DNA from 2 places in the Halomonas sp. 3D7M genome. Region 2 is predicted to be linked to the other one. Evidence: predicted binding sites of a transcription regulator. Region 2 holds the regulator's gene; the other holds the start of a gene.
What was found. Region 2 encodes sigma-54, which starts transcription at its own class of promoters, with help from an activator protein. Its sites were predicted from a motif close to TGGCACNNNNNTTGCTNT; they were not measured.
Positions count from the first base shown of each region.

Region 1: a site for sigma-54 is predicted at 2,675-2,692, ahead of INT22_RS14730 (amino acid ABC transporter substrate-binding protein). Genes of this name have one in related genera too.

Region 1 is NZ_JABUZF010000247.1:54,009-58,390, reverse strand. Features, by position in the region: gene INT22_RS14740 (amino acid ABC transporter permease) at 1-287, opposite strand, end outside; gene INT22_RS14735 (amino acid ABC transporter permease) at 309-1,499, opposite strand; gene INT22_RS14730 (amino acid ABC transporter substrate-binding protein) at 1,591-2,616, opposite strand; gene INT22_RS14725 (amino acid ABC transporter substrate-binding protein) at 2,884-3,894, opposite strand; gene speE (polyamine aminopropyltransferase) at 3,987-4,382, opposite strand, start outside.
Region 2 is NZ_JABUZF010000259.1:18,116-22,497, reverse strand. Features, by position in the region: gene pmbA (metalloprotease PmbA) at 1-210, shown strand, start outside; gene INT22_RS16800 (HPr family phosphocarrier protein) at 252-521, opposite strand; gene rapZ (RNase adapter RapZ) at 567-1,481, opposite strand; gene INT22_RS16790 (PTS sugar transporter subunit IIA) at 1,547-2,017, opposite strand; gene hpf (ribosome hibernation-promoting factor, HPF/YfiA family) at 2,022-2,330, opposite strand; gene INT22_RS16780 (RNA polymerase factor sigma-54) at 2,429-3,844, opposite strand; partial or broken gene lptB (LPS export ABC transporter ATP-binding protein) at 3,950-4,382, opposite strand, start outside.

The DNA of each region.
Region 1 (4,382 bases), on a different contig from region 2:
TCCTCACGGGGATACAAGCCGTAGATAAACTGGGTGAAGCGTGCATTGATGAATACCCAGCAAGCCCCTTCCCGAGAGCAGTCATCTCGTGTGGTGCCGATCCAATCAGCATTCAAAAACGCCCACTGAACGGTGGGAACGACAAGCAAATAGAGTATGTAAAGCCCGATTAGGGTAAAGATAGTATTGATCGGGCCGTTGAACAGATTGGCACGTAGCCAGGCAACCGCCCCGACAGAACTACTGGGGGCTGGCCGCTCTTTAATGATTGTTTGATTATGGATCATGTAAATATCCTCACCGTCGGCCTAGCGTTCAACCAGTGCCACTCGGGCGTTGAACCAGTTCATAAACATGGACACCAGCAGGCTGATGGTTAGGTAGACCGCCATGGTCATTGCAATGACCTCAATGGCTTGGCCGGTCTGGTTCAGCGTGGTGCCTGCAAACACCGAGACAAGGTCGGGATAACCGATGGCGGTTGCCAGCGACGAGTTCTTAATCAAGTTCAAGTACTGGCTGGTTAGCGGCGGAATAATGACGCGCAGTGCCTGAGGGATAACCACCAGACGAAGTACCAGGTTACGTGGCAGGCTTAGTGCCTGTGCAGCTTCCGTTTGCCCGTGCGAAATTGCCTGAATGCCAGAGCGGACAATTTCAGCAATAAACGAGGCGGTATAAATCGACAGTGCCAGCCAAAGCGCGAGGAACTCAGGGATTACCGTAATACCGCCACGGAAATTAAAGCCGCGTAGTTCCGGCATTTCCCAGGTGACTGGCACGCCAGTGGCAACTAGCACTAACAGCGGTAAGCCAAAAATCAGTAAAAACGAGATCCAGTAAGCCGGTAGGCGTTTGCCTGTGGCTTCATGGCGACGCTTGTTCCATATCACCAGGGCAATACTGGCAACAATGGCGACAAGGAAGGTAAGAGGGATCAAGCCAAAGCCAGACTCAAACAGCGGTTGGGGTAAATACAGTCCGCGTACGTTGAGAAAGATGACTTCACCAAATGCCAGGCTATCTCTGGCGCTTGGCATCGTGCGTAATACCGCAAAGTACCAGAAGAATATTTGCAGTAGCAGCGGGATATTGCGGAAAGTTTCGATATAGGCAGTGGCTAAGCGCGCTAGCAGCCAGTTAGGCGACAGGCGGGCGATGCCCACAATAAAGCCAATGATGGTCGCGGCCAATACCCCTAGGCCACCCACCAGCAACGTATTCAGTAAGCCGACCAAGAAGGTGCGGCCATAAGTGCTTTGAGATGAGTAGTCGATCAGACTCTGCACAATCCCAAAACCTGCGGTGTTGCCCAAGAAACCAAACCCGGTGGTGATACCACGTGCGGATAAGTTGTCTTGGACATTACCGACAATGTAGAACAAAAAAGCTGCCACAGCGGCGACGAGGAGTAGCTGGAAAATAAGCGCACGTTTGGCGCGATCTCGCCAAAACGGCGGCTTGTGGCCAGCGGGACGAGTGTTAGGACTTACGGACATGGAAGGCGTCTCCGCGATACTGACGGTCAATCAAATGGCCCGCCGATGCCCTTGGAAGGATGGAGCGGCGGGCCGGGGTCAAACGAGACGCTTAGCGAATCGGCGGTGCGTACTGGAAGCCACCTTGGTTCCAGAGGGCGTTAACACCACGTTCAATTTCAAGCGGAGAGCCCATACCGACGTTGCGCTCAAAACTTTCACCGTAGTTACCGACTTGGCTCAGGATGTTGTAGGCCCAATCGGCTTCTAAGCCCATACCTTCACCGTAGTTGCCATCTTGGCCAAGTAGGCGGGCAACATCAGGATTCTCAGAGCTGAGCATCTCTTCGGCATTTTCGCTGGTGACGCCATACTCTTCGCCGTTAATCATGGCGAATAACGACCACTTCACGATGTTAAACCATACATCGTCGCCTTGACGTACCACAGGGCCCAGAGGCTCCTTGGAAATAATGTCGGGTAGAATGACCGCGCTGTCCGGGTCATCTAGCTGAATACGCAGTGCCGCCAGCTGAGACGTATCCGAGGTTAATACATCACAGCGCCCAGACTGGAAGCCACCCACGGTTTGTTCAGAGGTATCAAATACAATGGGGTCGAACTGCATATCGTTGGCGCGGAAGTAGTCGGCTACGTTGAGTTCGGTAGTGGTGCCAGACTGAATACAAATAGCGGCACCATCCAATTCGTCTGCACCACTCAGACCCAGATCGCGGTTAACTAGGAAGCCGATACCGTCGTAAAAGGTCACGCCAGTGAAGTTGAGGCCCAGGGTGGTGTCACGAGTGGTGGTCCAGGTGGTATTACGTGATAGTACGTCGACTTCGCCAGACTGCAGGGCCGTAAAGCGCTCTACGGCGTTCAGGGAAATGTAGTTCACCGCATCAGCATCACCGAGAACGGCGGCGGCAACGGCACGACATACGTCAACGTCGAGTCCTTGCCAGTTACCTTCATCGTCCGGGGCGGAAAAGCCTGGCAGGCCGTCGCTGACGCCGCACTGTACGGCGCCGCGTTCCATCGTGTCTTCTAACGTATCAGCTTGAGCAGTGGCGACACCGGCCAACGTGATAGCACCCGCGGAGGCCAGCAGTACCAAGTGTTTTTTATTCATCATGGTCGTTCCCCTTACTCGATTTAATGTCGTTATGCATGCAGATGCATGACACTAGAAGCTAGCAAGGAAGGTGCCAGAAAGGATATGTCGTCAAATTCAGCGCTTTTCAACGCAAAATGCCTGCTGTATACGAAAGTATTGGTGCAAAAAGAAACATTAGCGACTAGTGATTGCTCTATTTTGATGCATAGTCGCTAATGTGGCTGTTAGCTTAAAAAATAGTGTCGCTCAGTGTGATGGATTAACGGGCTTGAAGGATGAACAGGGTTAACGAATAGGGGGTGCGTACTGAATGCCACCATCTTTCCACAAGGCGTTTAAGCCTCTGGCAATCTTGAAATCAGAGTCGGCACCAACGTTTCTATCAAAGATATCGGCGTAGTTACCCACCTGCTTGATGATTTGGTACGCCCAATCGGTATTGATGCCCATTGGCTCGCCAAAGTCACCATCTTGACCAAGCAGGCGCATGACATCAGGATTCTCCGAATTAAGCTGTTCATCTACGTTAGCTTGTGTAATGCCCAGCTCTTCCGCATTTAGCATGGCAAACAGCGACCACTTCACAAGATTGAACCATTGGTCATCATTTTGACGAACGGCTGGGCCTAGCGGTTCTTTCGAGATAATTTCAGGGAGCACGACCGCCATGTCGGGATCAGCAAGCTGCATCCGCTGGGCATACAGTTGGGAAGCGTCGGAGCTTAAAACGTCGCAACGGCCCGCTTCAAAGCCGGCAATAGACTGCTCAGGCGCATCAAAAACGACAGCATCATAAGTCATGCCGTTGATGCGGAAGTAATCAGAAAGATTGAGTTCGCTGGTGGTGCCGGACTGGGTACAAACTGCCGCGCCATCAAGCTCTTTGGCGCTTTGCACGCCTAGATCGCTGGCCACCATAAAGGCTTGGCCATCGTAGTAACTTACGCCGGTAAAGTTCATCCCCATCGTTGTGTCACGGCTTGAGGTCCAGGTCGTGGTGCGTGATAGGACATCGACTTCGCCAGACTGCAGCGCGGTGAAGCGTTCTACCGAGTCGAGTGGCACGAAGTCTACTTTTGTCGCGTCGCCAAGCGCTGCAGCGGCAATGGCACGGCATACATCGGTATCCAGGCCCCGGTATTGGTCGTTGTCATCTAATGACGAAAAGCCTGGCTGGGCAGCGTTGACGCCGCAGCGCACGCTATCGCGCTCTTGAACGGTTTCCAGCGTGCTGGCCATGGCCATCGCAGGTACTAAAACACCAATTCCTACTCCCAACCAACGAACGGTTTTCATTTGTTATTCCTTAACGTGAAAGGGCAAGTAAACGTAAGCACATAAAAAAAGCCGAGCAATGCTCGGCTTTTTGGCTATTCGCAGGCGCTAAGTTATGCGAAGGCTTTACGCATAAAAGGCGGCAGCGATAGTGCACCACGGTGAGCATCACCAGTGTAGTACTGTAGCGGCATTTTATGCTCAGCGGCAGCCTGTTCGCGGAAGCTTTCAACGCTGGTCGCTTTACCGGCCAGCGTGACGCTCCACCAGCCAGAAGGGTAAACCGGCTGTGGGAAGGGCAGTGTGGCCACGCTATCAAAGCCCGCTTCACGCATATCGTTACGCAGTTCGCGAATAATAGAGCCGCTGTGGTAAAGCGGTGATTCGCTTTGCTGCACCATCACGCCGCCATTTTTTAGAATACGGTGGCAGCGCTTCAGGAAGTCGGTTTTAAACAGCCCTTCGGCGGGGCCGACCGGGTCGGTAGAGTCGATAATCAGCACGTCGAT
Region 2 (4,382 bases):
AACGGCGTGACTGGCGACTATTCGCGAGGCGCGGCAGGCTTCTGGGTAGAAAATGGCGAAATACAGCACCCTATCGAAGAATTCACTATTGCCAGTAATTTGAATAGCATGTTTGCTGGCTTGGTCGCCGTCGGTGATGACATCGATACCCGTGGCAGTATTCACACGGGTAGCTGGCTAATTGATGCAATGACCGTCGCTGGTAACTAACAACTGAGCTAACAGCTCAGTTAGCACGTGTTTTGCTGATGTTAGTGGTCTTCGTCAAAACGTGCGTCGAACAGCGCTTCAATCGCCTCTAGTGCTTGTTCGGCGTCGTCGCCTTCCGCATGAACTCTAAGTTCAGTGCCACAAGGGGCGGCCAGCATCAATAACGACATAATGTTGGCCGCATCTGCCATTTGTTGTTGTTTGTAAACGTGAATGTTGGCCGAAAACTGTTGGCCACACTTGACGAGTTTTGTCGCTGCGCGAGCATGAAGGCCGCGCTGATTAGTGAGTGTTAAGGTTCTTTCTGGCACTCTGGTTCCTTTTAGCCGAGTGGGGTCGTGAAGAAAAGGCGTTGCTTATTGCGCGTTTGTTGAAGGCGCGGATGTGGAGGGCTGCTGCTCACTGAGGGTGTACTGCAAGCCTAGCTCACGATGACGGAGTTGAACCTCTCCCGCTTGTTTTACCAGCATTTGCGCCAGTTGTTCCACCATAAAGACAGAGCGGTGCTGCCCACCGGTACAGCCAATCGCAATCGTCATATAACTGCGTTGGCTATTTTGGTAAGCGGGTAGCCACTTTTCCAGCCATGTCTGGATATCATTGCGCATTTCTTCTACGACAGGATATCCCTTCAGAAAGTGGATGATATTGGCATCACGGCCAGTGTATTGGCGCAGTGTAGGATCCCAGTACGGATTTGGTAGGCAGCGCACGTCAAAGACGAGGTCTGCGTCAAGTGGGACGCCCCGTTTATAGCCAAATGACTCTAGTGTCAGGGTTAATCTATCTTCACGCTGTTGGGCAACCTGATCCGTTATCCGGCGGCGCAGGTCATGAACCGACAGACGCGATGTGTCGATCATCAGGTCAGCCAGATCACGGATGTCGAGCAGGGTTTCTTCTTCTTTATTGATGGCCTCTTCAAGCGTCATGTCACTATCACGCGTAAGAGGGTGGCGACGACGCGTGGCTGAGTATCGCTCAAGAAGAATTCGGGCATCGGTGGTTAGATAGATAACCTGGAAGTGAATGCTTTTCTGACGCAAAGATTCAAGCATTTTTGGCAGTTGCTTTAGTGCAGCAGGTAAATTGCGCGCATCGATACTTACCGCTAATTGGGGGCGTGCCCCTTGCTCACGAAGCTCATCCACCAGGGAGCCGAGTAGCATGGCGGGCAAGTTATCGATGGCACAATAGCCAAGATCTTCTAACGCTTGTAAGGCGATAGATTTACCGGACCCTGAACGGCCGCTAATGATCACCAATTGCATAGAGTTTCTCTTGGCATGCCAATAAAAATGGAGGTAAACGTAGGCAGTGTCTAGCGGTGGACTATTTAAGTAACAGGTTGTTCACGAATTTTTGCTGTTATAAGGTCCAATAGCTCACGTTGGCTAGCCGTTCTACGAAGCTGCTGACGTGTGTCAACGCTGTTCATGATAGACGCCACTTGCCCTAATAAGGCTAAGTGCGTGTCGTCCGCCTCTTCGGGTACTAAAAGTACGAAAACAAGGTCGACGGGATCGCCATCAATAGCATCGAAATCTACAGGCTCGGCTAACTTTAAAAAACCAGCGATAGGCGAGCTGCAGTGAGGGCTACGGGCGTGAGGAATGGCAACGCCGTTGCCTATTCCAGTGCTACCCAAACGCTCACGACCAATCAGGCGGCTGAAGACTTCTTGGCTATCTAGGCTTGGCGTGTTTTGCGCAATAAAGGTGCTGAAAAATTCCAGCACCCTTTTTTTGCTGCCCCCGGGGACGTCATACAGCACGCGCTCCGGGGGAAGTATGGTTTCCAACGTCATTGAGTTAACGCACGCCAGCGCCTTGGGCGCGAGCTTGTGCTTTTTCCTTGTGTTTAACGAGTTGACGGTCAATTTTGTCCGCTAGTGCATCAATCGCAGCATACATATCATTGTCTAATGCTTCTGCGTGTAGATCGGCACCTGCAGCATGCAGGGTGCAGGCAGCTTGCTGACGCTCCTTTTCAACAGATAAGGTCACTTGTACGGTGGTGATATTGTCATAATGGCGCTCAACGCGTTCCAGCTTCTCATTTACATAGTCACGCAAGGCGTCAGTCAGATCTACGTGATGACCAGTGATATTTACTTGCATTGACGTGCTCCTTATCCATCGGACTGTTCTTCGATTGTAACCCTTTTTGCGCTATTGCAAAGCCCCTAGACAGACTTTGTCTCGTTAGCACTGTTTTATTAGCGTAAACGGCGGCGCTCGCTTGAAGAGGGAATACCCATTGATTCACGATATTTGGCCACCGTTCGCCTTGCTACATTAATGCCACCCTCTTCCAATAGCGCCACGAGGCGGCTGTCTGAGAGCGGTTTGCCGGGCGGTTCATCTTGCACCAGTTTTTTGATTCGAGCCCGGATGGCGGTGCTGGAGTGACTGTCGCCGCCGTCCTGGCCACTTACTTGGCTGGAAAAGAAGTATTTGAGTTCGAACACACCGCGCGGGGTATGGATATATTTCTGGGTGGTGACCCTGGAAATAGTAGATTCATGCATTTCAACGGCGTCTGCGATATCGGCTAAGATCAGCGGTTTCATGGCTTCTTCACCGTGTTCCAGAAAGCCTATCTGGCGAGCTATGATTTCTCGGCCCACCCGCAGTAGCGTATCATTTCGACTTGAAAGGCTCTTGATGAGCCAGCGCGCTTCCTGGAGATGCTCTTTTAAAAATTGGTTATCTTGGCTCTTGTCAGCCCGTTTGATGAGGCTTGCGTAGTCAGGTTGAATGCGCAAGCGCGGCAGTGCCTCTGGGTTTAGCTCCAGGTGCCATCCTTCGTGGTCATGGCGGACGACTAAATCTGGCGTTACGTAGCTGTCATCTGTGTCGCCAAAGGCGCTCCCGGGGCGAGGGTCCAGGCTGCGGATCAAGCGGATTACGTCATCAAGCTGCTCATCATCTAGACTTAACCGCCGCTTTAGCAAACGCACATCATCTTTACCGAGCGCTTCAAGAAATTGACGCACTAAGCGCTTGGCAGGCATCAGCAGCGGTGTATCTTCGGGTAGTGAGGCGAGCTGCAGCATTAAGCACTCCCGCAGGTCGCGAGCAAATACACCGGTGGGCTCAAACTGTTGAAGGCGCAGCAAGGTTGTTTCAACTTCACGCTGGCTAAGGCCTTCATGCCCTTGGGCTTTAAGTCCTTCGCGAATGTCATTGAGAGGTTGAGTTAGGTAGCCGTTGGCATCCAGTGCATCGATGAGGCTTTCAGCAATGGCATGGTCGCGTGGTGAAAAATCTGTCATGGCGAGTTGCCAAAGTAAGTGGCCATGCAAACTTTGACCAGCGGCTTGACGCTCAAAGTCAGGCCCCTCGCTGCTGGCACCATGGCTACCTAGGTCTTGATAAGTGTCTGACCAGTCACTGTCAGTTGAGAGTTCGTTAGGAATGCTTTCGGACCATTCAACTTCCTGGGGTTCACTAACGGCCTGTTCGCCGAACTCATCTTCCTGCTCAAGCATTGGATTGGCATCAAGTGCTTGCTGAATTTCTTGACGGAGGTCCAGCGTTGATAGCTGTAACAGGGCGATGGCCTGCTGCAGCTGAGGTGTCATGGTCAGCTGTGTACCGATACGCAATTGAAGAGAAGCTTTCATGACCATCTGAGAACCACTCGTTAATCAGAAAGCTCCACCCTAGTGCGAGTTATGGCTTGGTGCAAGTGCAATAACTATGCCACCACTACTATTTTTTTTGCAGGTGGCTGTTTACAGGCGGAAATCAGCCCCCAAATAAACGTCTCTTACCCGCTGGTTGTTGAGAATTTCCTGAGGGGGGCCACTGGCGATGATATGACCGTCACCTACAATGTAGGCAATATCGCAAATATCTAGTGTTTCCCTGACGTTATGATCAGTGATTAGTACGCCGATATGGCGTTTTTTGAGGGCTCGAATGATCGTTTTAATATCACCCACTGAGATCGGGTCAACGCCGGCAAACGGCTCATCAAGCAGAATAAAGGCAGGCTCTGTCGCGAGGGAGCGTGCGATCTCAACACGTCTACGCTCTCCGCCCGAAAGACTCATGCCGAAGTTGTCACGAATGTGCGTGATGTGAAAATCTTCCAGTAGCGACTCAAGGCGCTGCTCCCGGGCGCTACGATCGAGTTCTTTACGAGTTTCCAGGATTGCCATTATG